2 regions of the Nocardiopsis sp. NPDC006139 genome follow, and region 1 is predicted to be linked to the other one. Evidence: riboswitches for the same ligand, from Rfam matches in the RefSeq annotation. Region 1 holds a riboswitch; the other holds the start of a gene.
The links. Region 1 has a riboswitch for S-adenosylmethionine ahead of thrC (threonine synthase). Riboswitches for the same ligand answer to the same signal wherever they lie in the genome.
Positions count from the first base shown of each region.

Region 2: it holds a riboswitch for S-adenosylmethionine, as region 1 does, so the genes downstream of both, ABZ249_RS10385 (aminotransferase class V-fold PLP-dependent enzyme) here and thrC (threonine synthase) in region 1, are expected to answer to the same signal.

Region 1 covers NZ_JBEXTT010000012.1:158,798-173,490, forward strand. Annotated here, with positions in the region: gene ABZ249_RS17990 (sensor histidine kinase) at 3-1,187, shown strand; gene ABZ249_RS17995 (response regulator transcription factor) at 1,184-1,807, shown strand; gene groL (chaperonin GroEL) at 1,927-3,555, opposite strand; gene ABZ249_RS18005 (ABC transporter permease) at 3,860-4,582, opposite strand; gene ABZ249_RS18010 (ATP-binding cassette domain-containing protein) at 4,672-5,637, opposite strand; gene ABZ249_RS18015 (PadR family transcriptional regulator) at 5,743-6,345, opposite strand; gene ABZ249_RS18020 (GNAT family N-acetyltransferase) at 6,477-6,959, opposite strand; gene ABZ249_RS18025 (ubiquitin-like small modifier protein 1) at 7,153-7,431, opposite strand; gene thrC (threonine synthase) at 7,505-8,764, opposite strand; SAM riboswitch class I at 8,778-8,919, opposite strand; gene ABZ249_RS18035 (trehalose-6-phosphate synthase) at 9,265-10,701, shown strand; gene ABZ249_RS18040 (hypothetical protein) at 10,816-11,280, shown strand; gene ABZ249_RS18045 (GrpB family protein) at 11,291-11,884, opposite strand; gene ABZ249_RS18050 (methyltransferase domain-containing protein) at 12,077-12,853, opposite strand; gene ABZ249_RS18055 (S8 family serine peptidase) at 12,984-14,123, opposite strand; gene ABZ249_RS18060 (DUF3263 domain-containing protein) at 14,332-14,616, shown strand.
Region 2 covers NZ_JBEXTT010000006.1:234,802-249,494, reverse strand. Annotated here, with positions in the region: gene fmt (methionyl-tRNA formyltransferase) at 1-510, opposite strand, end outside; gene ABZ249_RS10400 (primosomal protein N') at 624-2,699, shown strand; gene ABZ249_RS10395 (DinB family protein) at 2,709-3,242, opposite strand; gene ABZ249_RS10390 (SAM-dependent methyltransferase) at 3,230-4,015, opposite strand; gene ABZ249_RS10385 (aminotransferase class V-fold PLP-dependent enzyme) at 4,243-5,577, opposite strand; SAM riboswitch class IV at 5,634-5,748, opposite strand; gene ABZ249_RS10380 (DUF3870 domain-containing protein) at 5,987-6,343, shown strand; gene ABZ249_RS10375 (CoA transferase) at 6,355-7,569, shown strand; gene ABZ249_RS10370 (acyl-CoA dehydrogenase family protein) at 7,566-8,753, shown strand; gene ABZ249_RS10365 (nitroreductase family deazaflavin-dependent oxidoreductase) at 8,821-9,288, shown strand; gene ABZ249_RS10360 (TetR/AcrR family transcriptional regulator) at 9,367-9,945, shown strand; gene ABZ249_RS10355 (bifunctional (p)ppGpp synthetase/guanosine-3',5'-bis(diphosphate) 3'-pyrophosphohydrolase) at 9,977-12,154, opposite strand; gene ABZ249_RS10350 (adenine phosphoribosyltransferase) at 12,617-13,171, opposite strand; gene yajC (preprotein translocase subunit YajC) at 13,384-13,755, opposite strand; gene ruvB (Holliday junction branch migration DNA helicase RuvB) at 14,055-14,693, opposite strand, start outside.

The sequences.
Region 1 (14,693 bases):
ATATGGGGACACGAACGCGCGACGACGGCCTGGGCGGACCGCTGCTCAACGCGGTGATGCACGTCGGCTTCCTGGTACTGCTGGCCGCGTCCGCCGTGCGGCTGCTCATCCGGCACGAACTCGACGAGGGGACCGTGGCCGCCCTGGAGCTGGCCGCCGTGGTCGGCCTGCTGTACTCCGCGGGCGTGCTGCTGTGGAACCGGGCTCCCCGGCCGGTGCTCTTCGGCTGGCTGGCCGGGGTGATCGTGTGCTGGGTCGCGCTGGTGTGGGCCGCCCCGTCGTTCGGGTTCGCCGGAATCCCCCTGCTGTTCGTCGCGCTGCGGCTGCTGCCGGTGGCGGCGGTGGTCGCGGTCGCCGCGGTGCTGACCGCCGCCACCGCGGCGGCCTGGGGCGTGCTGACCGGGTTCGGCGACCCGATGGCGTTCGTGGTGCCGCCCGCGCTGGCGGCGATGGTGGTCGGCACCGTGGTGGAGCTGCGCCGGGAGGGCGACCGCCGCAAGCGGGTCATCGCCGACCTGCTGCGCACCCGGGACGCGCTGGCCGAGTCCCACCGCCGCACCGGGGTGCTGGAGGAGCGGGAGCGGCTGGCGCGGGAGATCCACGACACCGTGGCCCAGGGCCTGTCCAGCACCGGGATGCTGCTGCGCGCCGCCGACCTGTCGTGGGAGTCGGACCCGGAGCGGTCCCGCAACCTGGTGCGCCGGGCCGCCGAGGGGGTGCACGAGAACCTGGCGGAGGCGCGGGCCTTCGTGCAGGGCGGCGCGCCCGCCCCGCTGAGCCGGGGCACGCTGCGCCGGGCGCTGGCGGACCTGTGCCGGTCGCTGTCCGAGGAGACCGGGATCGAGGCCGCCCTGACCTGCGACGGCGAGCTGGACGGCCTGCCGGGCGAGGTGGAGGCCGCGCTGCTGCGGGTCGCCCAGGGGGCTCTGGCCAACGTGCGCGAGCATTCGGGGGCGGACCGGGCGGCGGTGTCCCTGGCCCGGATCGGCGACCGGGTCACCCTGGACGTGCGCGACGACGGGCGCGGGTTCGACCCCGGCGCTCCGGGGCCGGGCGGCGGGCGCGGGTTCGGCCTGGAGGCGGTGCGCGCCCGGGTGGCCGGGCTGGGCGGCGAGGTGACCGTGGAGAGCGCGCCCGGCGAGGGCACCGGGCTGTCGGTCTCGATCCCCGTACGGGAGGACGCGTGAAACTGTTCCTGGTGGACGACCACCCGATCGTGCGGGCGGGGCTGTCCGCCCTGTTCGAGGGCGAGGAGGACATCGAGATCGTCGGCGAGGCCGCCGACGGGACCGACGCGGTGCGCCTGATCGGGCTGCGCTCGCCCGACGTGGTGCTGATGGACCTGCGCCTGGAGGGCGGCCTGGACGGCGTGGCCGTGACCGAGCGGGTGCTGGCGCTGCCCGCCCCTCCGCGGGTGCTGGTGCTCACCACCTACGAGAACGACGGGGACATCATGCGGGCGCTGGACGCGGGCGCCTCCGGGTACCTGCTCAAGGACAGCCCGCCGGAGCGGCTCTTCGAGGCGGTGCGGGCGGCGGCCCGCGGGGAGACGGTGCTGTCGCCGCACGTGGCGGCCCGGCTGGTGCGGCGGGTGCGCGACCCGCGGCCCGCGGTGACCCCGCGCGAGCTGGAGATCCTCCGCCTGCTGGCGAAGGGGGCGGGCAACCGGGAGATCGCCCGGACCCTGTTCGTCACCGAGGCGACGGTCAAGACCCACCTGCAGCGCATCTACGCCAAGCTCGGCGTGGAGACCCGCACCGCGGCGGTGCGCGCGGCGGTCGACCTCTCGCTCATCTCCTGGGACTGACGCCCTCGGGACCGGCTGTTCGGGAACGGGTGCCCGGAAAGCGGAACCGGGCGGCCCCGAGGGGGCCGCCCGGTCGTCGCGGGTTGAGGTCGCGTATCCCGACCCCGAACTCCTGGGGACTAGAAGTCCATGCCGCCCATGCCACCGGTCGGGTCGGCCGCGGGGGCCGCCTTCTCCGGCTTCTCGGCGATGACGGCCTCGGTGGTCAGGAACAGACCGGCGATGGAGGCCGCGTTCTGCAGAGCGGAACGGGTGACCTTGGTCGGGTCGATGACGCCGTCCTTGAACAGGTCGGTGTACTCACCGGTGGCGGCGTTGAGGCCGAACCCGGGCTCCAGGTTGCGGACCTTGTCCGCCACGACGCCGCCCTCGAGGCCGGCGTTCACGGCGATCTGCTTCAGCGGCTCGGCGATGGCGCGGCGGACGATGTCGGCACCGATGGCCTCGTCGCCCTCCAGCTCCAGCTTCTCGAACGCCGGGACGCTGGCCTGCAGCAGCGCCACACCACCGCCGGGGAGGATGCCCTCCTCGACCGCGGCCTTGGCGTTGCGGACGGCGTCCTCGATGCGGTGCTTGCGCTCCTTGAGCTCCACCTCGGTGGCGGCACCGGCCTTGATGACCGCGACGCCGCCGGCCAGGCGGGCGAGGCGCTCCTGGAGCTTCTCGCGGTCGTAGTCGGAGTCGGTGCGCTCGATCTCGTTGCGGATCTCGTTGACGCGACCGGCGATGGCGGTGGCGTCGCCGGCACCGTCGACGATGGTGGTCTCGTCCTTGGTGACGACGATCTTGCGGGCGCGGCCGAGCATGTCGAGCTCGGTGTTCTCCAGCTTGAGGCCGACCTCCTCGGTGATGACCTGGCCGCCGGTCAGCACGGCGATGTCGCCGAGCTGGGCCTTGCGGCGGTCACCGAAGCCCGGGGCCTTGACGGCGACGGACTTGAAGGTGCCGCGGATCTTGTTGACGACCAGGGTCTGCAGCGCGCCCTGCTCGACGTCCTCCGCGATGACGACCAGCGGACGGCCGGCCTGGAGCACCTTCTCCACGATGGGGAGGAACTCGTTGTTGTTGGAGATCTTCTGGTTCGCGATGAGGATGTACGGGTCCTCCAGGACCGTCTCCATGCGCTCCAGGTCGGTGGCGAAGTAGGGCGAGATGTAGCCCTTGTCGAAGCGCATGCCCTCGGCGAGCTCCAGCTCGAGCCCGAAGGTCTGCCCCTCCTCGACGGTGATGACGCCTTCCTTGCCGACCTTGTCCATCGCCTCGGCGATGGTCTCGCCGATCTGGGTGTCGCCGGCGGAGATGGAGGCGGTGGAGGCGATCTGCTCCTTGGTCTCGATCTCCTTGGAGAGGTTGCCCAGCTCCTCGCTGATGCGGGAGACGGCGGCCTCGATGCCCCGCTTGAGGCTGATCGGGTTGGCGCCGGCGGCGACGTTGCGCAGGCCCTCGCGCACGAGCGCCTGGGCCAGGACGGTGGCGGTGGTGGTGCCGTCACCCGCGACGTCGTCGGTCTTCTTGGCGACCTCCTTGACCAGCTCGGCCCCGATCTTCTCCCACGGGTCCTCGAGCTCGATCTCCTTGGCGATGGAGACACCATCGTTGGTGATGGTGGGGGCGCCCCACTTCTTCTCCAGGACGACGTTGCGGCCCTTGGGGCCGAGCGTCACCTTGACGGCGTCCGCAAGCTGGTTCATGCCGCGCTCGAGGCCGCGACGGGCCTCCTCGTCGAACGCGATCAGTTTGGCTGCCATTGAGTTCTTGTCCTCCCGTGACCGGGCTGATACGCGGTGGGACGAGGCGTGCGCCCGCGACGGACGACCGCGGATCCGCCGGCGACCCTGTTGCCGGCGGCCGCGGTCTCGCAGCCTCGATCCGGTTTAGCACTCAGCCGGGGCGAGTGCTAACCAGATCCCTTTTTAGCACTCGGCATGGGAGAGTGCAAACGATGCGGTCACGATTCCACCACCTCTTCGACACGCGTTCACCTGCGCAAACCCCCCATGTGACGGGTTTTTCCGCTCGCGGCGGACGAGACCGGCCGAGCGCGGGCGGGGGTCAGGCGGAGATCCGGCGCATCGCCCGCGACCCCAGTCCCAGGACCAGCAGGGTGGTCGCCAGGGCCACCGCCCAGCCGATGCCCACGGCCGCGTTCCACTCGCCCGCGAACAGCGCCCGCTCCGCGTCCACCACGTAGGCGACGGGGTTGGCCCGGGACAGCGCGTACAGCCAGTCCGGCGCCAGGTCCATCGGCAGCAGCACGCCCGACAGCAGCATCAGCGGCATCACGGCGGTCTGCACGATGGGCGCGAACACGTAGGTCTGCCGGACCTTGAGGGCGACCAGGTACGACAGCGACGACAGGCCGACGCCCAGCACGATGAGCAGCAGCAGGCCGGCGGCGAAGCCGGCCACCGGGACGCGGAACCCGAACGGCACGACCAGGACGACGATGAGCGCCATCTGCAGCGCCATGACGGCCACGTCGCGCAGCACCCGCCCCAGCAGCAGGGCCACCCGGGAGGCCGGGGTCGCCATCAGGCGCTCGTGCGCCCCCGAGGAGATCTCCGGCAGCAGCCCGAACCCGGCGAAGCCCGCGGTGAACAGGGCGAGCATGACCAGCAGCCCCGGCACGAACCACTGCCAGGGGTTCTCCCCCTGGGCCCCGGCCAGCCCGGTGAGCAGCGGCGCGAACAGCACCAGGTACAGGACCGGCTGGAGCATGCCGAACAGCAGGAAGGCCGGCCGGTGTAGCAGCGGGCGGAACTGGCGGACGAACATCAGCCAGGTGTCCCTGGCCAGGGACGAGGGCCGCGCGGCGGCGGTGCCGTACGTGTCGGCGGCGGTGTCGGCTGTCGTGGTCTCGGTGGTCACGGGTTCTCCTCCCGCAGGCTGCGGCCGGTGAGGGTCAGGAAGACGTCGTCGAGGGTGGGGCGCTGCACCCGCACGGTGGTCAGGGCGATCCCGGAGCCGTCCAGGGAGCGCAGCAGCTCGGGCAGGACGGCGTCGCCGCGCTCGATCCGCAGCCGCACCCCGGCCTCGCGCCCGGGGACGACCTCGACCTCCCGGGCGGTGGGCAGCTTCTCCGCGATCGCGGCGCCGGCGGCCGCGGCCTCCGCGTCGGCGACGGTGAAGGTGACGAGGTCGCCGGAGACCCCGCCCTTGAGCTCGTCGGCGGTGCCGTCGGCGATGACCCGCCCGTGGTCGATGACCAGGACCCGCTCGGCCGCCTCGTCGGCCTCGTCGAGGTAGTGGGTGGTCAGGACGATGGTGGTGCCGAACTCCGCCCGCAGGCGGGCGATGTGGTCCCACAGGTTGGCGCGGCTGTGCGGGTCCAGGCCGGTGGACGGCTCGTCGAGGAACAGCAGCGGCGGCCGGTGGATGAGCCCCATCGCGATGTCGAGGCGGCGCCGCTGCCCGCCGGACAGCTTGGTGACCTCCCGGTCCGCGGCCCCCGACAGTTCGAGCATGTCGAGCAGCTCGGCGGTGCGCGCCCCGGCCGTCGCCCGGTCCAGCCCGTAGAGCAGGCCCTGGGTGTAGAGCTCCTCCCCGGCGCGCTGGTCCTCGCCCGCGCCGTGGCCCTGGCCGACGAACCCGATGCGGCGCCGCACCTCGGCCGGCTCGGCGCGCACGTCGCGCCCGGCGACCACGGCGGTGCCGGAGGTGGGTTCGAGCAGGGTGGTGAGCATGCGCAGGGTGGTGGACTTGCCCGCGCCGTTGGGACCGAGCAGGGCGACGAGTTCGCCTGCGGCGACGTCGATGTCGATGCCCCGGACCGCCTCGACGGTCTCCCTGCCGACGCGGAAGTGCTTGGTGAGATCCCGGGTACGGATCATCCGCGACTCCTTATTCAAAGTTGAATATGGAGAGTCTGCCCCACCTCCGCTTCATATTCAAGTTTTAATACGAGGGCGTGCGGGCACCGGCTCCGCTCCGCGCGCCTACCCGCGCGGGGCCCCCGCGGGCGGCAGGCCGAAGGCCTGCGGTCCGTCGTCGGCCATGGTGTAGCGCCCCTCCTCCAGTTCGCGGATGAGCCTTCGGGTCCACTCGACGGCCGCCCCCACGGTCAGCTCCCACAGGGTGAAGAGCGGGCGCACGTGCTCGGGCTTGTCCCACTCCTCGGTGCTCAGCCGGGCGATCTCCAGCGCCTGGGCGCTGCTCTTCTCCAGGTCGGCGATCCGGCTCCGGAGCAGTTCGACCACCTCGGCCCGCGGCAGCGCCGTCATCAGGGTGACCCCGGCGCACAGCAGCGCGTGGTCGTCGCCGGCGTGGGAGAGCGCCTTGCGCAGCAGCCGGTGGAACTCGGCCTCGCCCTCCCCGGTGATCTCGTAGGAGACGCGCTCCACCACATCGTCGCCCTCGGCCTCCACCTCCCGCAGCCTGCCCTCCGCGGTGAGCTTGCGCAGCGCGTGGTAGATGGACCCCCACTTGACGTTGGCCCACTCCGAGGCGCCCCAGTCCATCAGCTCGCGGCCGACCCGATACCCGTGGGCGCGCCCCGAGATGCGCACCACACCCAGCACCAACAACCGCGTCGCCGACATCGCCGCCTCATCCGGAGCTCCCCGGGGACCGCCCCCGGTGGGACTCCAGGTTACGGCCCGTGTCCGCGCGCCCCCCGGCCGCCGCCGGGGGCCGGGTGTCGGGCGCGCGGCACCCGGCCCGGCCGCAGCCGTCACAGGGCCTGGAAGTAGCGGGAGACCGGCAGCTCGGTCAGGCCCGCCTTCTCGTAGGTGCGCCGGGCCGGGGCGTGCCCCTCGTCCCCGCCGGTCTCGACGACGGCCATGCCCATGCCCTGGCCGCGGATCCAGTCCACCGCGTGCCGGGTGAGCGCCTCCCCCACCCCGGCCCGCTGGTGGCCGGGGTGCACGGCCAGCAGAGTGACCTCGCCGGTGTCGTCCTTGGGCCGGATCACCACGGCGTAGAACCCGGCGACCGCGCCGTCCCGGACGGCCACCCGCACGGTGGTGTCCGCGTCGTCGAGCGCGCCGCCGACCTCCGTCCGCTGGCTCTCCCGCCAATCCGGGATCATCCGGTCGTAGATGCGCCCGCCCAGCACCCGCCGCAGCGACGCGTGCACCGGCTCCCAGGCCCGCAGCGACAGCTCCAGCACCGCTTCGCGGTCGCCGTCCCGGAAATCCCTGATCTCGATACCCATACCGGAACCGTACTCAGCCGCTCCGCGCCCGGACAAAGGCTTTACCGCCCCCCGCGGCGGGCCCGGGGCGGAAGGCGGGGCGGCCGCGGCGGCGCGGGAACGAGGGCGGCCCCGCGTCCGGTGGACGCGGGGCCGGGGAGCCGCCGGCCTCGTGGGCCGGCGGGGTTCGGGGGGTCGTGCGGTACGGGGGCCGTCAGCAGCCGCCCGCGACCGCCGGGATGATCGAGACCTGCGCACCCTCGGCGACCTCGGTCTGCAGCCCCTGGGCGAAGCGCACGTCCTCGTCGCCGACGTACACGTTCACGAAGCGCCGCACCTTCCCGTTCTCGTCGAGGATGCGCGCCCGGATGCCCGGGTGGTTGGCCTCCAGGTCGTCGAGGATCTCGGCGAGGGTACCGCCCTGCGCGGTGACCTCCGCGGCGTCGTCGGTGTAGGTGCGCAGGATGGTGGGCACGCGAACGCTGGCGCTCATGGCGTCCTTCTTCCGTGGTGGTGGTCGTGGAGGGAGTGGGCCCCGGGGCGTGGCGCCGCCCCGGGGAGCGGGGTCAGGCCAGTCCGGCCTCGGCGAACGCCTTCAGGGACGGCTTGATGGTGGCCGTCACCCCGGCGCTCACGGCGTTCAGGGTCTTGAGCCCGTCACCGGTGTTGAGGACGACGGTCTCGGCCCCGGGGTCGAGCCGCCCCTCGCGGACCAGCTTGCGCAGCACGCCGGTGGTGACGCCGCCCGCGGTCTCGGCGAAGATCCCCTCGGTCCGGGCCAGCAGCGAGATCGCCTCGACGACCTCGTCGTCCCCCACGTGCTCCACCGAGCCGCCGGTGCGGCGGGCGATGTCGAGCACGTAGGGGCCGTCCGCCGGGTTGCCGATGGCCAGCGACTTGGCGATGGTGTCGGGCTTGACCGGCTGGATGACGTCCAGGCCCTTGTCCCACGCCTGCGCCACCGGGGAGCAGCCGGTGGCCTGCGCGCCGAAGACCTTGTACGGCCGGTCCTCGACCAGCCCCAGCTTGATCAGCTCCTGGAAGCCCTTGTCGATCTTGGTGAGCTGGGAGCCGGAGGCGATCGGGATGACGATCTGCTCGGGCAGCCGCCAGCCGAGCTGCTCGGCGATCTCGTAGGCCAGCGTCTTGGAGCCCTCGCCGTAGTAGGGGCGCAGGTTGACGTTGACGAAGCCCCAGCCCTCGCCCGCCGGGTCCCCGATGAGCTCGGAGCAGAACCGGTTGACGTCGTCGTAGTTGCCGTCGATGGCCACGACCTGGCCGCCGTAGACCGCGGCCATGACGACCTTGGCCTCCTCCAGCCCGGCGGGGATGAACACGCAGGACTGGAACCCCGCGCGGGCCGCCGCGGCGCCGACGGCGCCCGCCAGGTTGCCGGTGGAGGAGCAGGAGAGCGTGGTGAAGCCGAAGTTGCGGGCCGCCTCGACGGCGATGGCCACCACCCGGTCCTTGAAGGAGTGGGTGGGGTTGCCGGAGTCGTCCTTGATGTGCAGGGAGGCCAGGCCCAGTTCGGCGGCGAGGCGGTCGGCCTTGACCAGGGGGGTGAGGCCGGGGTTCATGTTGGGCAGCTCGGCCACGTTCTCCGGGACCGGGAGCAGGTGCCGGTAGCGCCAGATGTTGGCGGGGCCGCTCTCGATGTCGGCCCGGGTGACGGCGCCGAAGTCGTAGGCCACTTCCAGCGGGCCGAAGCAGAACTCGCAGGCGAACCGGGGGGTGAGGTCGTAGCGCTCACCGCATTCGCGACAGGACAGCGCGGCGGCGGGGCCGAAGGCGCGGACGGAGGTGGGTTCGGTGGCGGCAATCGCCATGGCGAGGCGTCTCCCCTCATCTTCCCTGGCGGACACCTTGTCCCCAGGCCGGAGTTGGCACCTGTCCCGGCCGCCTCGCGTGTCCGCGAGCGATGTACGCCGAGATGGTTGCCGGGGCTTCGCAGGGCCGGTCCCTCCACCCCTCTGGATGAGCAATATGAAGTTGTCGTGGTGTGGCCGCCGGCTCCTCCCGGAACCGGCAAGGTCACTGTAACGGACGTGTCGGCCGGTTTTCCACGGGGCGTGATCCGGGTAACACGAACCGACTCACATGGTGAGACGGCACAGGTCGGCGGCGGCCGCGCGCGTGTGCCCTGTTTCCACCGCGTGACATCGTGCGCCCGTGACCTGGGGCGGGTTTGGGGCGTACGCCGACCGGCGAGACCTAGGGTGCGCCCTCCGCCCTCCGTCCCTTCCGCACCGGGTCGGCACCGGCCACGGGGGCCGTTTCCGTATCCTGCGCTCGACCGGATCCCGCGCACCCGAGAGGACGAGACCACGTGGACAAGGCACAGATCCTCATCGCCTCCAACCGAGGACCGGTGTCCTTCTCGATCAACGAGGACGGCTCCCTGGAACACCGCCGCGGCGGCGGCGGCCTGGTCTCCGGCATGATCTCGGTGGCCACCGAGATCGACAGCATCTGGGTGTGCGCCGCCCTGTCCGAGGGGGACCGGCGGGCCGCGGCCGAGGCCCCGGGGGCCCGTCTGGACCGCGACCACGACCTGGGCGGCATGCGCGTGCACATGCTGGACATCCCCGAGGAGACCTTCCAGGGGGCCTACACCGGGGTCGCGAACTCGACGCTGTGGTTCCTCCAGCACATGATGTACGACACCCCGAACAAGCCGTCCTTCGGCTCGGGGTTCCGGCGGCGGTGGGAGGACTACACCGCCTACAACAACGCCTTCGCCGAGGCGCTGGTGGCGGGTGCCGCGGACAACGCCCGGGTGGCGGTGCAGGACTACCACCTGGCGCTGGTGCCGCGCATCCTGCGGGCCCGCCGTCCCGATCTGCGCATCGCGCACTTCTCGCACACCCCGTGGGCCCCGCCGGAGTACTTCCGGATGCTGCCCGACGACATCGCCCGGGAGCTGCTGTCGGGGATGCTCGGCGCCGACCGGCTGGGCTTCCTCAGCCCGCGCTGGGCCGATGCCTTCCTGCGCTGCTGCGCGGAGATCCTGCGCGCGGACGTGGACTTCCGCAACCGGACCGTGGAGTACGGCGGCCGGGTGGTCGGGGTGGGCGTGCACGCGCTGGGCGCCGACGAGGAGGGGTTGCGCGAGAGCGCCGCCGATCCGCTGGTGGCGGTCCGCCGGGAGACCCTGGAGGAGCTGGTCGGGGACACCAGGCTCATCGTCCGGGTGGACCGGACCGAGCTGTCCAAGAACATCGTGCGGGGCCTGGAGGCGTACCGCGAGCTGCTGCACGCGCACCCCGAATGGCGCGGGCGGGTGACCCACCTGGCGTTCGCCTACCCGAGCCGCGGCGACGTGCCCGAGTACCGCGAGTACACCGACACGGTGCTGCGGGTGGCCAAGGAGATCAACGAGGAGTTCGCGACGGCCGACTGGACGCCGCTGGTCCTGGAGGTCAACGACGACTACCCGCGTTCGCTGGCCTCGTTCCAGCTGGCCGACGTGCTGCTGGTGAACCCCATCCGGGACGGCATGAACCTGGTCGCCAAGGAGGGCCCGGTGCTGTCGGAGCGGGACTCGGTGCTGGTGCTGTCGCGGGAGGCGGGGGCCGCCGACGAGCTGGGCGGGGACGCCCTGACCGTCAACCCCTACGACACCGTGGAGACGGCGGAGGCGCTGCACCGGGCGCTGTCGATGCCCGCGGCCGAGCGCCGGGCCCGGCGGGAGCGCCTGGCGGAGGCGGCGGTGGCGCTGCCGCCGCGCCGGTGGTTCCAGGACCAGCTGCGCTCCCTGGGCTGATCCCTGGCCCCGGCCCGGGGCCCGCTCCTCCCCCCGGCGGAACCCCACCGCCGGGGGAGCCGGCTCCCCCGCACGGGGGAGGGGCGCGGCCGCGCCGTGCGCGATGCTGGGCCCATGGACATCCGGACCCCGCACCCCTCCACCGCCCGGCCACCGCACCACACCGCCCGTTGGGCGGTGGCCGCGGCGCTGTGGTCCCTGCTCTACGTCGCTTCCAAGGTCCAGTACGCCCTGGCCGGCCGGCTGGGGGTGACCGGCGGCCCCGCGGTCCCGGCCGACTCCTACGCCGGGTTCGGCCCCGGCGGGGTGGCCGCCGCCCAGTGGGCCAACGCCGGGGTCGGGCTGGCCGTGGCCCTGCTCTTCCTCCTGGCGGCCCTGCCCGTCGCCCGTCGGGTACCCCGGTGGCTGTCCCTGCCGCCGCTGGGGGCGGTGGCGCTCATGGCGCTGGCGGGAGCGGTCGGCATGGTCTACCGGGACCTGGCCGAGGGGTCCGGCGGTACCGTCTTCGGCCTGTACTGCCTGGTGTGGGCGGCCCTGTCCGCGAAGGTGCTGGTGGGCCTGGCCCGGGCCCGCGGCTGAGCGGCCCCGGTCAGTCCTCGGGCAGCGGCGCCCCGGCCTCCGCGAGGATCTCGCGCACCACCGCGCTCTTGGCGTCGGCGTAGTCCTGGATCCTCTCCCAGGTGCGTTCGGCCAGCTCCCGCTTGACCCTGACGTAGCGTTCGCGGGCCCCGGGGTTCGCGATGAGGTGGTCGCGGAACCGGCGCATCCGCTCGATCTCCTCGCAGCCCTCGCTGAAGACGTGCAGGTTGAGGTTGACGTCGGGGCCCTTGAACACGCGGTGCTCGTACCAGTCGGGTTCGCGGATGACCAGTGTGTACCCCGCCCTGGCGAGGTCGGGGAGGTAGGAGTCCTCGTCCGCGGAGTCCGCGACGACCAGCAGCAGGTCGACGCAGGCCTTGGCGGGCAGGCCGGGGACCGCGGTGGAGCCCACGTGCTCGAAGAGCAGGACGCGGTCGCCGAGGATGCCGCGCACCCGGTCGGCCTCGCGCTCGAACAGGTAGGGCCACTTGGGGTCGTAGTCCAGGATGTGGACCCGACCGTTGATGAGGTTGCGGTGCTGGGGGGCCGGATCGATCCGCGTTTCCCCGCGGGAGGGCAACGGTGATGCTTCGAGGGGAGACATTCCACAAAGATTTCTCCGTTGACCCGCCCGCGTCAAGAGCATCCGGCGTCGCTTACATATGCACGTGTATTCGTAACACCACCAAGGGACGAATCACCACGGAGAGCAACACCGCAGATACGCATGGAGAGAATTCGTGCTCCTTTTTCTTCGGATTCTCCCTTTTGCGCGTATCTTTCCTTCCGAAACCCCTCACTCCGGCGAAGAGACCACCAGGACCAGGGATCCGACCAGCTCGGGCAGTGCGCGCAGCCGCCCGTGCCGCCGGTCCCAGGTGTCGTCGGCGAGGTCGCGGGACAGGTGTTCGACGAAACGCCGCTCGACCTCCTCCCCCACGAAACTCCAGGCCGAGCAGGACAGCCGCGCCCCCTCGTCCAGCAGCCGCTCCGGGCGGCCGTAGTACGCCTCGTTGAATCCGTCGGAGCAGTCCAGGGGAATGGGCACGGGAATGGTCCGCACGTTCCCGCCCAGCCCTTCCGCCAGGGACTTCGGGGACGGGTAGCGGCGGGCCTCGGTGTCCAGGACCTCGGGCGCGTACTCGTACAGCCAGAAGTCGCGCACCAGGCCGGGGTCGCAGGTGAGGACCGCGACCGGTCCGGCGGTCACCCGCCGCAGCTCGGCCAGGCCGGCGGGGAGGTCGCCCCACTGGTGGACGCTGAAGGTCGTCATCGCGGCGTCGAACGCGCCGTCGGCGAACGGCAGGTCCTCGGCGACCGCGTCCACCGCCGCGGGCAGGTGGGCCGGCCGCGCCGCGCGCATCGACGCCGAGGGCTCCACGGGGGTCACCTCGCGGTCGGCGGGCTCGTAGGAGCCCGCCCCGGCGCCGACGTTGAGAACGGTCCGGGCGCCGCCCAGGGCCTCGTGCACGATCCGCGCGATCCGGGGTTCGGGAACCCGGTGGTCGGTGTAGGAGCGGGAGATCACGGCGTAGTCGGCGTCACCGGCACTGCCGTCGGACATGCGTGGCACGGTCCCTCCAGGGGTCGCGGGAATCCGGCCCCCTGTATAGCCCGTCGCGGCCCCGCCCGCCACCGCTCCCCCGGCGCGGCCGCGCCCGCCCGGTGCCGGACGGTTCCCGCCGCCCGGCGCCCGGGCGCGGTCAGCCCTTGCGGCGGCGGCCGCCCTTCTTCCGGCGGGAGGCGGGCGGCGCCTCGGCGGCGCGCTGCTCGGCGATCTCCGCCTCCTCCAGGGCGCGTTCGGCCTTGACCCCGTAGGGGTCGGCGGAGGAGCGGCGCACCCACACCACGACCAGCGCCACACCCAGCACCAGGACCAGGCCGACCAGCGCGAACCACACCCACACCGGCACCGCGGGGCCCTCGTCGGCCCGGTCGGCCAGCTCCTCGTCGAAGAGCGGGACGTCCTGGGCGGTCCCGGAGGCCAGCGCCTCGGCGCCGGTCAGGTGCAGGCTCGGCAGCCCGTCCGGCCCCTGCTGACCGCCCTCCACCAGTGCCTCGCGGATCTGCTCGGGGCGCAGCTGCGGGTGGGCCGAGCGCAGCAGCGCGGCGGCCCCGGCGGCCATCGCCGCCGCGTACTCGGTGCCGGTGACCTGGACCTGCCCCATGTCGGGCCCGGCCGTCTCCAGGTCGGCGCCGGGTGCGACCAGCTCGATCGCCCCGGCGTCGGGCGATCCGGGGATCAGCTCGGCGTTCTCGTCCATCCCGCCGACGGCCAGCACGTTGGGGTCGGCCGGGTTGTCGGCCGGGCCGACCACCAGGACCCCGGCGGCGACGGCGTCGCGGGTGGCCCCGGTGAGGTCGGTCCCGTCGGGGATCTCGGGCAGCAGGACGACCTGCGCCCCGGCGTCGACCGCGTGGCGCACCGCGCCGGCCAGCCGGTCCCCGGTGGGGAGGACCAGCAGCCCGGCGTCGGGGGCCACGCCCAGCACGCCGCCGTCGGCGTCCATCCCGTGCCCGTGGCCCGCCACCAAAGCGGCCGCGGCGGTGCCCGTATCGGCGTCGCCGTCGTTGCCGCCGAACTCCTCGTCGACGGTCAGGTTGTCGACCAGGTCCGGGTGGTCGGCGTGGACGGAGGCCCCGGGCAGGGCCACGGTGATGCCCTGGCCCTGTGTTTCCGGCCACAATTCCTGGGCGTTGATCGACTGGAGTCCCCATTGTTCGGGGCGGAAATCGGGGACCCCGTCGGCCGCCGCGGGGGCGGCGGCCAGACCGAGGACGACGGTCGCGGCGATGGCGACGATCCCGGTGTGTTCCCTGTGACGGCTGATGCCCCCGAGCACGACAGGCTCCCTAATGTTGCTCCCCTGTACCACCGTAATTCTGTCATGAGCACAGGTTTCCGGCGTGGACAAGTGGCCGCGGGGGTAGGAAAGGTAACTGTATCCCCGCTGCCAGTCCTGGGTTTTCCGCTCCGCATCCGGCATGTCGAGTCGCTAGCATGAGTCGGGCCGATCCGGACAAACCAATTTCCCGCCCAGGGGGTGTCCCATGCCGAATATCGGTCGGACCGAAGACGGTCAGTCGGCACTGGCCGAACGCGATCAGCGCATCCTGGCCTTCGAGCGCCAGTGGTGGAAGTTCGAGGGCTCCAAGGAGCAGGCGATCCGCGACGAGTTCGGGTTCTCCGCCACGCGGTACTACCAGTTGCTGAACGGGCTGGTCGACCGCCCCGAGGCGCTGGCCTTCGACCCCATGACGGTCAAGCGGCTGCGCCGGGTGCGCGCCGACCGCCAGCGCCAACGCAACGCGCGGCGGCTGGGCATCCGACTCTGAGGCCCCTTTTCGGTCGCTCTCTGCCCGAAGAACCACGGACGCGACCGCAGGTCCGAAACCAGACAACAAGGCGGGTG
Region 2 (14,693 bases), on a different contig from region 1:
GTCGGCCAGCCGCTCCAGGAGTTCGCCGCTGGTGTCGGTGGGGCGCACGGCCTCGGTGAGGGTGCCGTAGACGGGGCCGGCGTCCAGCTCCTTGACGATCCGGAACGTGGAGGCCCCGGTGACGTCGTCGCCGTGCAGGACGGCGTGCTGGACCGGGGCGGCGCCGCGCCAGGCCGGCAGCAGGGAGAAGTGCAGGTTGACCCAGCCGTGTCGGGGGATGTCCAGGGCGGCCTGGGGCAGCAGCGCCCCGTAGGCGACCACCGGGCAGCAGTCGGGGGCGATCTCGGCCAGGCGGGCCAGGAAGTCGGGGTCGCCCGCCTTGGCGGGCTTGAGGACCTCGATGCCCGCCTTCTCGGCGAGCTCGGCGACCGGGCTGGGGGCCACCTTGCGCCCGCGCCCGGAGCGGGCGTCGGGGCGGGTGACGACGGCGGCGACCTCGTGGTCGGAGTCGATCAGCGCCTGTAGGGACGGAACCGCGACCTGCGGTGTTCCGGCGAAGACGAGTTTCATGCGGGTCCCCCCTGGCTGTGCGGTCCGCGGCCCACCGCCGCGGTTCCCAGTTCTACCAGCCGTACCGGGCGTCCCACGGCCGGTGTCGCCGGGTTCTGGTACACCAGAGGGTGATGACATCCCAGCCCACCGGACCCGAGGGGGTCCTCTTCGAGCTTCCCGCCGCGCCCCCGGCGGAGAAGAAGCAGGAGAAGAAGCGGTCCGGCCGCCCGGCCCCGCGCACGCCCGCCGAGCGGCTGCCGGTCGCGCGCGTGGTGGTGGACACCCCGCTGCCGCACCTGGACCGGTACTTCGACTACCGGGTGCCCGCCGACATGGACGAGGCCGCGGTGCCGGGCTGCCGGGTGCGGGTGAGGTTCAACAACCGGAAGCTGGCCGGGTTCCTGGCCGAGCGGGTGGAGGCGTCGGAGTTCACCGGCCGGCTGGCCTACCTGGACTCGGTGGTCTCCCCCGAGCCGGTGCTCACCCCCGAGGTCCTGGGGCTGTCCCGCGCGGTCGCGGACCGGTACGCGGGCACCCTGAGCGACGTGCTGCGGCTGGCGGTGCCGCCCCGGCACGCCCGGGCCGAGAAGGAGGAGCCCGCCGGGGGCGCCGAGGGGGGGTTCGCCGCACCGGGGGCGGGGCCGTGGGAGGACTACCCCGACGGCCCGGCGTTCCTGGCGGAGCTGGCCGCGGGGAGGGCGCCCCGGGCCGTGTGGAACGCGCTGCCGGGGCCGGACTGGCCCGAGGCGATCGCCGTGGCGGCGGGCACCGCGCTGGCCGCCGGGCGGGGCACCGTGGTCGTGGTGCCCGACGGGCGCGACGTGGAGCGGGTGGACGCGGCGCTGACCGCGGTGCTGGGTCCGGACCGGCACGTGGCGCTGACCGCCGGGCTGGGTCCCGCCGAGCGGTACCGGCGGTGGCTGGCGGTGCTGCGCGACCGGGTGCGGGTGGTGGTGGGCACCCGGGCGGCGGCGTTCGCCCCCGTGCGCGACGTGGGCCTGGTGGTGCTGTGGGACGACGGCGACGACGTGCACGCCGACCCGCACGCCCCCTACCCGCACGCGCGCACGGTGCTGTCGATGCGCGCCCACCGGGCGGGGGCGGGGGCGCTGATCGGCGGGCACACCCGGACCACCGACGCCCAGATGCTGGTGGACTCGGGCTGGGCCGGGCAGCTGGTCGCCGACCGGGCGGTGCTGCGCAGGCGCGCCCCGGTGGTGCGGGCCGCGGGGGACGACCGCGAGCTGGAACGGGACGGGGCGGCGCGCTCGGCGCGGCTGCCGGGGCTGGCGCTGCGGGTGGCGCGGCAGGCGTCCCGGGAGGGCGCGGTGCTGTTCCAGGTGCCGCGGCGCGGCTACCTGGCGACGCTGGCCTGCGCGGGCTGCCGGGAGCCCGCGCGCTGCGACGCCTGCCACGGGCCGCTGGCGGTGCGCGGCTCGCACGCCCTGCCCTCCTGCGGGTGGTGCGGCCGGGTGGCGGGCGCGTGGGCGTGCCCCGAGTGCGGGGTGAACCGGATGCGCGCGGTGGTGGTGGGCGACCGGCGCACCGCCGAGGAGCTGGGGCGGGCGTTCCCGTCGGTGGCGGTGCGCACCTCCGGCCGCGACGAGGTGCTGCCCGCGGTGCCGGGGACGCCGTCGCTGGTGGTGGCCACCCCGGGGGCCGAACCGGTGGCCGAGGGCGGGTACGCGGCGGCGGTGCTGCTGGACGGCTGGGCGCTGCTCAACCGGTTGGACCTGCGGGCGGCCGAGGAGACGCTGCGGCGGTGGCTGAGCGCCGCGGCGCTGGTGCGCCCGGGCGGCACGGTGGTGGTGTGCGCCGAGGCGTCGTCGCCGGTGGTGCAGTCGCTGGTGCGCTGGGACCCGGCGGGGTTCGCCGAACGCGAGCTGGCCGACCGCCGCGAGCTGGGGTTCCCCCCGGCGGTGTCGATGGCCTCGGTGACCGGCGGCCCCGAACACGTGCGCGAGCTCCTGGACCAGGTGGAGCTGCCCGAGGGCGTGGAGCTGCTGGGCCCGGTGCCCGTCGGGCCCGACCGCGGGGGCCCCGCCGGGCCGGGCGGGACCGACACCACCGAGCGCGCCCTGCTCCGGGTGTCCCGGGCGGGGGTGGGCCCCCTGGCCCGCTCCCTCAAGGCCGCCGCGGCCGCCCGCAGCGCCCGCCGCGAGGAGCACCTGGCCCAGATCCGCGTCGACCCCCTCCACGTCGTCTAGGGCACGGGGTCACCGTGGGCCCGCGCGGTAGAGGTCGCGGAGCAGGGAGATCTCGGCGCTGTGGTGGATGACCTCGCGCTGGACGTGCAGGACGAGGGCGACCATGGGGAAGTCGGACCACTCGGGGGACTCGGCGCCGCCGACCGGGGCGGCCAGTCCCTCCTCGTCCAGGGAGCGGACGTGGTCGGACCAGGAGAGGTACGCCAGGCGCAGGCGCTCGCGGGCGCCGTCGGCGGTGCCGGGCCATTCGACGCCGTGCAGGGCGCCGTGGCCGAAGTGGCGGTCGTCGCGCAGCTCCAGGACCTCGACGACGATGTGGCCCAGCCGCCAGGCGATGGTGGTGACCGGCGGCGGGTCGGGCTCGGGACTCGTCCGGTCGGGGCGGAAGCGGCCGTCGGGGCCGGGGCGCACGCCCCAGGCGCCGGGGGCGGGCTCCCAGTGGAACTCCGCGTCGGTGAGCCCCTCCAGCCGGGGCCACAGCGAGAAGTCCCAGTAGAACTGGAGCTGCGCCAGGATCTCGCCCGTCCAGTTCAGCGTCGCCATCGGTTCCCGCCCCCGCCCCGTGCGGGCGCGCGGCCGAGCGCGCCCAGGATCCCGCTGCCGCGGGCCGCCACGTCCTCGTCCGGATAGGGCCACCACACCAGGTCGGCGGCCCCGGGTTCGACGGGGTGGAAGGGGGCCAGGGCGCGCAGCAGCACCTGGTGGGGCGCGGTGGAGGCCAGGGCGAGGTGGCCGCCGCCGCGCAGCAGGCCGTACAGGTCGGCGATGCCCCCGGGCGGGGCGTCGGCGGGGAAGGGCCGGGTCATGAGAACGGCGACGGGCTCGTCGAGGTCGACGAGCCCGGAGGTGGCGAGGCGGTGCAGGGCGGCGGAGGGGCCGCCCTCGGAGGAGACCACGGCCCCGTCGGAGGAGGCGAGGGTCCCGGCGACCCCGGGCGGGGCGACGTGGACGACGCGGGCGCCGGGCCGGTGGGCGCGGACCATGGCGGCCAGGCCGGGCACCGGGCAGCCCCAGTCGACGAACTGGCCGGTCCCGGCGTCCGCGCACAGGTAGGCGGTCACCCGGTCCAGGAACGCGGTGTGGCGGCGGGCGGCCTCGTCGGGCTCCGGGCTCGGGCGCGGGGGCCTGCCGCGCAGGTCGACGACGCCGGATCCGCGGGCGGGTCGGCGCACCGGCTCGCGGTGGGCGCCCCTGAGCGGTCCCGCCTCGTTGCCTCGGACGTCCGTCACGATCACGCTCCCCCAGCCGGTCCGCTCGTGGGAGGCCGGCGCGCCGTCGGCAGGACCGGTCGGGTCCGCGGCACCGCGCCATGCCATCAGGGCCTGATGCTACCCCTTGGGAAAGTGATTCCCGGCACACCCCTGTGTGTTATGTGCCCTATTTCGTCGTTTGTTGCGCCTTGTGACCCCAGGGATTCCGAGGCGTAGGTCCTGAAAGGCACATCGGGGGCGCCGCCCGCGGGCGGCGCCCCCGATCGGAGACCTCCCGTCCCGGGGGCGGCGGGAGGGCCGCCCCGCCGCAGGGGGCCCGGCGGGGCGGGGCGTCAGCGGGGGTCGGGCACCGGGACCAGGCGTCCGTCCGCGTCCGCGTACTCCCAGCGCGGGCCGTGCTCGACCAGGTCGGCGACCGCGCCGACGAGCCGGTCCACGTGCTCCCGCGTGGTGCCGACGCCCAGGCTGGCCCGGACCGCCTGGCCGTGGCCCGCGGGCAGCAGGTGGCGGGTCAGCGGGTGGGCGCAGAAGAGGCCGTCGCGGACGCCGATGCCGTACTCGGCCGACAGCGCCGCCGCGAGCAGGTCGGCGGGGATCCCGTCCACGACGAACGACACGATGCCCACCCGCGGGTGGTCCTCGTCCCACAGGGACAGCTCGTGCACGCCGTCGATCCCGGCCAGTCCCGCGCGCAGCCGCTCCACCAGCGAGGTCTCGTGGATGTGCAGCAGTTCCTGCACGCGGGGGGTGAGGGTGTCGCAGGCCGCGGCCAGGGCGACCGCTCCCAGCACGTTGGGGCTGCCCGCCTCGTGCCGGGCCGGCAGGTCGTTCCACACCACGTCGTCCTCGGTGACCAGCCGTGTGGCGCCGCCGCCGGACAGGTAGGGCGCGGCCTCGCGCAGCCAGTCGGCGCGCCCGGCCAGCACGCCCGACCCGAACGGGGCGTAGAGCTTGTGGGCGGACAGGGCCACGTAGTCGGCGCCGGTGGCCGACAGGCTGAACGGCAGGTGCGGGGCGTACTGCGCGGCGTCCACCACCACACGGGCGCCCTCGGCGTGGGCGGCCGCCACCAGCTCCTCGACCGGCCAGATCTCGCCGGTGACGTTGGAGGCGGCGGTGACGCAGAGCAGGCGCGGCCCCCGCGGGGCGGCGGCCAGTGCGGCGCGGGCGGCGTCGACCGCCGCCCGCGGGGACTCCGGCAGCGGCAGGCGCACGACCGACCCGGCGCGGGAGGCCGGGTGCTCCCAGGGCAGCAGGCTCGCGTGGTGCTCGGACTCGAACACGACCACCGTGCAGCCCTGCGGCACCGCGCGGGCCAGCAGGTTGAGGGCGTCGGTGGTGCCGCGCACGAAGACCACCGCGTCGGCGGGCTCGGCGCGCACCCCCAGGAAGCGGGCCACCGAGCGGCGGGCCCGCTCGTAGGCCTCGGTGCTGACCCGGGAGTGGTGGCCGGCGCCGCGGTGCACGCTGGCGTAGTAGGGCAGGGCCGCCGCCAGGGCCTCGGCGACCGGGGTCAGACAGGGGGCGCTGGCCGCGTAGTCCAGGTTGGCGTACTCGACGCGCTCGCCGGAGACCAGGGGGACACCCTCATCGGCGGTGACGATCGTGCACCGGCCCAGGTCGGGCTGGGCGGAGCGGGCGGAGCCGATGGGAGTGACGACGGTCATGGCACACCTCTTCTGCGGGTCGTGGGACCCACGGGTGCCGGTGGGGCAGCGCCAAGGGTCCGCGCTTGTCCGACACGGTCGTGTCGGGACCTGGTCCTCACCCGGGGCACCCCACCGCGGAAGGAGGGTTGCCGACCAGCGAGCCGGGGCTTCGCGCTGGTACTCGTGACCTGCGACGCAGGTTAACACAGCGCTCGCGGAACGCAACAGGGCGGTCCGGCTGTGGCCCGGGACACCCTTTCGCGCCTCCCCGCTCGACAGCCGGGGAACGGGCGCGCCATACTGGTCCGCATCTGCCCTCACGTCGCGGGTGTCCGGTTCCCCCCGGACGCCTCCCAGGCGCGAGACTCCAGAGCATCGGAGTTTTCGCATGCCCGCGATCGAAGAGGTGACGTACGTGCACGACCGTATGCAGCAGGTCTTCCGCAATCCCCGGGTCGTCCTGATCTCCGGCTACGCCCGCCTGCCCGACTCCGTGGCCAGCCATTCGCAGTACCAGCGCCTGGGCGTCGTCCTGGCGGTGGACACCGCCGACGGCCGGATCGTCGCCGCCGACACCACGCTCCTGACCGACCTGGCCAAGGACTTCTTCCGGGCCCTGGTCGAGGGCGAGTCGGTCACCGAGGACATCGCCGAACTGGTGCGCCGGGTGCAGACCCGCTACGCGGGCCAGTCCGGGGCCGCCCTCACCACCGCGCTGCGCCGCTGCCTGGAGAGCTACTACCAGCTCAGGGACGACCACCAGTTGCCGAGCGGCGAGGAGTGAACCCGTTGTCCGTGCCTCAACCCCTGCCCCTGACCGGGGTGCGCGTCGCCGACCTGTCCCGGGTCCTGGCCGGCCCCTACGCCACCATGCTCCTGGCCGACATGGGGGCCGAGGTGATCAAGGTGGAGCAGCCCGGCCGGGGCGACGACACCCGCGCCTGGGGCCCGCCCTGGGCGGGCGGGGAGGCCGCCTACTTCCTGTCGGTGAACCGCAACAAGCGCAGCCTGGCCGTCGACCTGAAGGACCCCGACGGGCGGGCCGCCGTCCAGGAGCTGTGCGCGGGCGCCGACGTGGTGGTGCAGAACTTCCGCCCCGGCGTCATCGACCGCCTGGGCCTGGGCTACGCCGACGTCAGCGCCCGCAACCCGGCGGTCGTGTACTGCTCGGTGAGCGGGTTCGGGCCCGAGCACGAGCCCGCGGGCCGCCCCGGGTTCGACATCGTGGTGCAGGCCGAGAGCGGCCTGATGGGGACCACGGGCCCCGCCGAGGGCCCGGCCAGCAAGGTCGGGGTGGCCCTCACCGACGTGCTCACCGGGCTCAACGCCGCGGTGGGCATCCTGGGCGCCCTGATGCGGGCCCGCGCCACCGGCCGGGGCGAGGAGGTCAGCGCGTCCCTGATCAACTCCACCCTGTCCGGACTGGTCAACCTCACCCAGCAGGCGCTGGTGACCGGGGCCGAGCCCGCCCGGGTCGGCAACGCGCACACCACGATCGTCCCCTACCAGGCGTTCCCCACCGCCGACGCCGACCTCGTCATCGCCGCCGGCAACGACGCGCTCTACCTGCGCATGTGCGAGGCGCTGGAGCGGCCCGACCTGGCCGCGGACCCCCGTTACGCCACCAACCCGGGCCGGGTGGAGCACCGCGGGGAGCTGGTCGGGGAGATCAGCGCGACCCTGCGCTCCCGGTCCGCCGACCACTGGGCCGAGCGCCTGCTGGCGGCGGGCGTGCCCGTGGGCCGGGTCCGCGGGGTGCTGGACGCGCTGCGTACCGCCGACGCCCGCGGCGACGACGTGCTGCGCACCGTCGACCACCCCACCGCCGGCCTCCTGGAGCAGGTCCGCGCCGGGTTCCGGCTGGAGAACACGCCTCCCCCGCTGACCGCGCCGCCCCTGCTGGGGCAGCACTCCCGGGAGATCCTCACCGAACTGGGCCTGGCCGCGGACCTGATCGACGCGATGGTCGAACGCGGCGCCGTCCAACAGCACCCGAAAGGAAACCCATGAGCGACCGCAAGGCACCCGCCCCGGACCCCCGCGACTTCCTGGCCGTGGACGCCGGACTGGACGACACCGAGCGCGACGTGCGCGACGCGGTCCGGGCGTTCGCCGCCCGCGAGCTGCTGCCCCACGTGGCGGACTGGTTCGAGGCCGGCACCCTGCCCGACCCGCGCGGCCTGGCCAAGGCGTTCGGCGACCTGGGCGTGCTCGGCATGCACCTGGAGGGGTACGGCTGCGGCGGCTCCAGCGCCGTCGCCTACGGCGTGGCCTGCCGCGAGCTGGAGGCGGTGGACTCGGGGCTGCGCAGCTTCGTGTCCGTGCAGGGCTCCCTCGCCATGGCCGCGATCCACAAGTACGGCTCCGAGGAGCAGAAGGAGCACTGGCTGCCCCGCATGGCCGCGGGCGAGGCCATCGGCTGCTTCGGCCTGACCGAGCCCGACTCCGGCTCCGACCCGGGCTCGATGCGCACGCGCGCCCGCCGGGACGGCTCCGACTGGGTGCTCGACGGCACCAAGATGTGGATCACCAACGGGTCCGTCGCCGATGTCGCCGTGGTGTGGGCCGCCACCGACGAGGGCATCCGCGGGTTCGCGGTGCCCACCGACACCCCCGGGTTCACCGCCAACGTCGTCCACAGGAAGCTGTCGCTGCGCGCCTCCATCACCTCCGAGCTGGTGCTGGAGGGGGTCCGGCTGCCCGCCGACGCGGTCCTGCCGGGCTCGCGCGGGCTGGGCTCCCCGCTGTCCTGCCTCAACGAGGCCCGCTACGGGATCGTGTGGGGCGCGGCGGGCGCGGCCCGCGCCTGCTACGAGGCGGCGCTGGAGTACGCGGGCACCCGCGAGCAGTTCGGCAGGCCGATCGCCGGCTTCCAGCTGACTCAGCGCAAGCTCGCCGACATGGTCGTGGACGTCGGCCACGCCGATCTGACCGCCCTCCAGATCGGGCGGCTCAAGGACCGGGGGCTGGCCCACCACAACCACGTCAGCTTCGGCAAGTTCGCCAACGTCGCCGCGGCCCAGCGGGTGGCCGCGGCGGCCCGGTCGGTGCACGGGGCCAACGGGATCACGCTGGAGTACCCGGTGATGCGGCACATGGTGAACCTGGAGACGGTGGCCACCTACGAGGGCACCGAGGAGATCCACGCGCTGAGCATCGGACAGGCGGTGACCGGCATCTCGGCCTTCCGGTGACCTCCGGCCTGCCGTTCCCCCCGGGCAACCACCACAATGGGGGGCAAGCGATCGAGGGAGTAGCCAGATGGTGGACGAACCGGCGAAGCGGTTCGAGATGACGCGCGGCCGACGGGTGCTCAACGCGGCGCTCGGCGGCTTCGTCAAGTACGGGGTGTGCCCGCCCGACACGTACCTGCTCACGACGCGGGGGCGCAGGACGGGCTTCCTGCGCACCGTCCCGATCAACCTCGTGGACAACAACGAGGGCCGGTTCCTGGTCGCCCCCTACGGGGAGGTCGACTGGGTGCGCAACATCCGCGCGGACGGGTTCGCGACGCTGCGCAAGGGCGGCTGGATCGAGCTGGTCAGCGTGCGCGAACTGGACGCCGCGGAGGCGGCCCCGGTGCTGCGCGAGTACGTGGACCACCCCCGCGCACTGGTGGTGGCACCGTACTTCGAGGCCCCGCCGGACGCGCCGGCCGAGGCCTTCGAGGCGGAGGCGCACCGGCACCCGGTGTTCCAGATCGTGCGGTCCACGACGATCCGCATCTGAGGTGCGGCCCCGGCCCCTCGCGGGCCGGGGCCGCCGTTCGGATTGACACCGGACGTTCATGAGTGTGTACTCACTTACATGAGCGTTACCGAAGCGGGCCGTTCCACGGCCGAGGCGCGCAGGGCGGCGATCCTGCGGCACGCGGTGCCCGTCTTCGCCCGGAGCGGCTACCACGCCACCCCGGTGACGGAGATCGCCGACGCGGCCGGGATCTCGCAGGCCTACGTCTTCCGGCTGTTCGGCAGCAAGCTGGGCCTGTTCACGGCCACGCTGGACCGCTGCTTCGGGCTCATCGAACAGGCCCTGCGCGAGGGCGCGGAGAAGGCGCCCGGCGCCCCCGCGGCCCAGGTCCTGGCCGCGATGGGCGACTCCTACGCGGAGCTGATCGCCGACCGCGACCTGCTCATGCTCCAGGTGCACGCCCAGAGCGCGGCCGACGTCCCCGAGGTCCGGGAGTGCATGCGGCGCGGGTACGCCTCGACGGTCACCCTGGTGCACGAGCTGTCCGGCGGCACCCGGGAGCAGGTCCGGTACTTCATGGCCATGGGCCTGATGTGCCACCTGATCACCGCCCTGGACCTGGACGGGGTCGACGAGCCCTGGGCCCTGACCCTGACGAGCGGCATGACCGTCCACGGGCGGCGCGCCGACGGGTGAGGGCGGACGCCCGCGGCGCCCGCCCGGGCGGTCAGTTGCGGACGCGGTACACGTCGTAGACGCCGTCCACGTTGCGCACCGCGCGCAGCACGCTGCCCAGGTGGGCGGGGTCGGCCATCTCGAACGTGAACCGGCTCTGGGCGACCCGGTCCCGGCTGGTCTGCACCGTCGCCGACAGGATGTTGACGTGCTGGTCCGAGAGCACCCGGGTGATGTCCGACAGCAGCCGGGCCCGGTCCAGCGCCTCCACCTGGAGGGCCACCAGGAACAGCGAGTCCTCCGTCGGCGACCAGTCCACCCGCACCTTGCGCTCGGGGTCCAGGGTCGCGATGTTCACGCAGTCGGCGCGGTGCACCGACACCCCGTTGCCGCGGGTCACGAAGCCGACGATGTCGTCCCCGGGCACCGGCGTGCAGCACTTGGACAGGCGCGCCCACACGTCGGCGTCGCCCTCCACGACCACGCCCGGGTTGCCGGGCTGGCGCTGGCGGGGCGCCTTGGCGGGCAGCGCCGGCTCGGCGATGTCCTCGGGGTGGTCGTCGGCCAGGCCCATGGAGTCGACCAGCTTGGCGACCACGTTCTGGGCGCTGACCTGCCGCTCCCCCACCGCCGCGTACAGGGCGTCCACGTCGGGATAGCGCAGCTCGTCGGCCAGGGCGACGATGGACTCCCCGCTGAACAGGCGCTTGACCGGGAGCTCCTGCTTGCGCATGACCTTCGCGATCTCCTCCTTGCCCTGCTCGATCGCGGCCTCGCGGCGCTCCTTGGTGAACCAGTGCCGGATCTTGTTGCGGGCGCGGGCGCTCTTGACGAAGTCGAGCCAGTCGCGGTTCGGCCCGGCGTCGGGGTCCTTGGAGGTGATGATCTCGACGGTCTCGCCGTTGTGCAGCTCGGTCTCCAGCGACACCAGGCGGCCGTTGACCCGGGCGCCCACCGTGCGGTGGCCGACCTCGGTGTGCACGGCGTAGGCGAAGTCGACCGCGGTGGCGCCCTGCGGCAGCGAGATGACGTCGCCCTGCGGGGTGAAGACGAACACCTCCTGCACCGACAGGTCGAAGCGCAGCGACTCCAGGAACTCGCCGGGGTCCTTGGTCTCCTGCTGCCAGTCGATGAGCTGGCGCAGCCACGCCATGTCGGAGCCGCCCTTGGGCGTGGCCGCGGTCCCGCCGCTGTTGCGGTCCTCCTTGTACTTCCAGTGGGCGGCGATGCCGTACTCGGCGCGCCGGTGCATGGCGCGGGTGCGGATCTGCAGCTCCACCGGGTTGCCCGAGGGTCCGATGACCGTCGTGTGCAGCGACTGGTACATGTTGAACTTGGGCATGGCGATGTAGTCCTTGAACCGCCCGGGCACGGGGTTCCACCTGGCGTGGATGGTCCCCAGGGCCGCATAGCAGTCGCGGACGCTGTCCACCAGCACCCGCACGGCGATGAGGTCGTAGATCTCGTCGAAGCCGACGTTGCGGGCGATCATCTTCTGGTAGATCGAGTAGTAGTGCTTGGGCCGCCCCTTGACGGTGGCCTTGATCTTGGACTCGCGCAGGTCGCCGGAGACCGCCTCGATGACCTCCTGGAGGTACACGTCGCGGCGGGGGGCGCGCTCGGACACCAGGCGGGCGATCTCGTCGAACCGCTTGGGGTAGAGGGTGGCGAACGCCAGGTCCTCCAGCTCCCACTTGATGGTGTTCATGCCCAGGCGGTGGGCGAGGGGGGCGAAGATCTCCAGGGTCTCGCGGGCCTTCTTCTCTCGTTTGGCGACCGAGGGCAGGTAGCGCAGGGTGCGCATGTTGTGCAGCCGGTCGCAGAGCTTGATGACCAGCACGCGGATGTCGCGGGCCATGGCCACGACCATCTTGCGGACGGTCTCGGCCTGGGTGGCCTCGCCGTACTTGACCTTGTCGAGCTTGGTGACGCCGTCGACCAGCTCGGCGATCTCGTCGCCGAAGTCCGCGCGCAGCTCGCCGAGCGTGTACCCGGTGTCCTCGACGGTGTCGTGCAGCAGGGCGGCGGCCAGGGTGGCCTCCTGCATGCCGAGTTCGGCGAGGATGGTGGCGACGGCGAGCGGGTGGGTGATGTAGGGGTCGCCGCTCTTGCGTTTCTGGTCCCGGTGGTGGTGGGCGGCCACTTCGTAGGCGCGCTCGATGAGCCGCACGTCCACCTTGGGGTGGGTGGCGCGCACGGTCTTGATCAGTGGTTCCAGCACCGGGTTCATCGTCACTCCCCGCTGGGCGCCGAGTCGGGCGAGTCTCCTGCGGACCCGCACGGTGGAGGGCGTGGATGCGGTGGAGGGCGCCGCCGTGGCGGCGCCCTCCTGGCGGTCGTCGGTCGTGGGGGCGTTCCCGTCGGTCCCGGGGCGGGCGGCGTCCTGTCGCGTCCCGTTCCCGGTTACCTCCCCGGTCGGGACCACTTCGCCTGGCATGCCTACCTCCCGCGGTTCCGCCCGGATCGTACGGGCGGTCGGCGTCGCCCGGCTTCTCCGGTGCACGTGCGTATCTTCAGGTCCGGTCGCCGATCACGGCCGCGGTGCCGCTCCCCGTCCAGTCTAGTGTCCCCCGCCCGCCTCCCACCGGCGCTGACGCGCGGCGACGCGGTCGGCGGCCGCGGGCTCAGGGGGCCTCCGGTACGCCGGATCCCGGTACGCCGGACGTCGGGTCGGCGGGTGCGGGCGGGTCTCTCAGACCGAGAGGAGGGCGTGCGGCTCCACGTCGGACAGCCTCTCGCGCCCCCCGAGAGCCGTGAGCTCCATCAGGACGGAGAATCCCACGACCGTACCACCCGCCTTGCGGACCAGGTCCACCGCGGCCCGCCCGGTGCCCCCGGTGGCCAGCACGTCGTCGACGATGAGCACCCGGGAGCCCTCGGTGACCGCGTCGGCGTGGATCTCCACGGTCGCGGTCCCGTACTCCAGATCATAGGGCTGCTCGATCACGGCCGCGGGCAGTTTCCCGGCTTTGCGCGCGGGGACGAACCCGGCGCCGAGCGCCAGGGCCACCGGGGCGCCGAAGATGAATCCGCGGGCCTCCAGACCGACCACGTGGTCCACGCCGGCGTCCCGGAAGGGCTCGGCGAGGCCGGCGACGGTGGCGGCCAGCGCCGCGGGGTCGTTGAGCAGCGGCGTGATGTCCTTGAACAGGATGCCGGGCTTGGGGAAGTCCGGGATGTCGCGGATGCGGCCCAGGAGCAGGTCCGGGGCGGCGGCGGTGTCCGCGGGGGTGTCGTCGTGGGCCATGGTGCGGTGTGGACCTTACTGGTGTTCCGGGGTGGCTGTCGTTGCGGCACGTCCGTGCCGTGCGGTGCCGGCGCTCCTGCGGGGGCGGCCGCTGGGGCGGCCGCACACGGCGGTACCGGCCCCGGTGGGGGCCGGTACCGGAGGATCCGCGCGTCGGCGCGCCGGGCCGCCGACCCCGGGGCGGTATCGCCACGGGGCGCGTGCGGCGGCCGTCAGTTGTTGGGCTTGGGGTCGTCGTCGCCGAAGTCGGGGCGGTCCTCGACCGGCGTGTCGTCGGCCTGCGGGGTGAGGATCTCACCGATGCCCGGCTTGAGCATGCGGATCCGGGTGCCCGGCGAGATCTCGAGGATCACGTCGTTGTCCTGGACCTCGACGACGGTGCCGTAGATACCCGCCTTGGTCATGACCTCGACCCCGGGGACGAGGGCGCTCTGCATCTGCGCCTCCTGCTGGCGCCGCTTCTGGTTGGGCCGCCAGATGAGCAGCCAGAACACCAGGAGGATGAGGGCGATCATGGGGAGCGAGGAGAGGATTCCTCCGCCCGCGGGCGCGGCTCCGTCGGCGAGTTGGTAAAGGCCCTGCACGGGGCGTCCTTCCTGAAGTCTTCGTCTGTGGCCGGCGGCGCGGTCGACGCGGCGGCCACCCTGTTCGTGCCGGTCGGACGTGTTCGGCCCGCACGGCACCCGGTGGCTACAACGTTCCGGGCGGCCGATGCGTTCCTTCGGTGCCGGAACGCACTCTCCGGACCGGGGTGTCACCCCGTATCTCCGTCGGTCCGTCACAGCTTACGTGTCGCCGGTCACCGTTCCCCAACCGGCGCGGATCGGAGTGTTAACGGTCGCACCCCGCCTCCGGAGGCGGCCGCGACCCGCGCCGGGGCGGTTCAGGGGGTGCCCGAGGACCCGTTGCCGTTGGTTCCGTTGGCACCGCCGGAACCCGTGGTGCCGCCGCCCTGGGCCGCGGCGGCCGCGCCGAAGGCGGCGTCCGGCGGGGGTGTGAGCCCCAGGTGGGCCCAGGCGAGCGGAGTGGCGACCCGGCCGCGCGGGGTGCGGGCCAGGAACCCGGAGCGGACCAGGAACGGCTCGGCGACCACCTCCACGGTCTCGGCCTCCTCCCCCACCGACACGGCCAGGGTGGACAGGCCCACCGGGCCGCCGCGGAAGCGGCGGAGCAGCACGTCGAGGATGGCGCGGTCGAGGCGGTCCAGGCCCAGGGCGTCCACCTCGTACAGCTCCAGGGTGGCGCGGGCGGTGTCCAGGGACATGATCCCGTCGCCGCGCACCTCGGCGTAGTCGCGGACCCGGCGCAGCAGCCGGTTGGCGATGCGGGGCGTGCCGCGCGAGCGCCCGGCGATCTCGCGGGCGGCGTCCTCGGCCAGCGGGACGCCGAGCAGCCCGGCCGAGCGGTGCAGGATGCGCTCCAGCTCCTCGGCCGAGTAGAAGTCCATGTGGGCGGTGAACCCGAACCGGTCGCGCAGCGGGGCGGGCAGCATCCCGGCCCGGGTGGTGGCGCCGACCAGGGT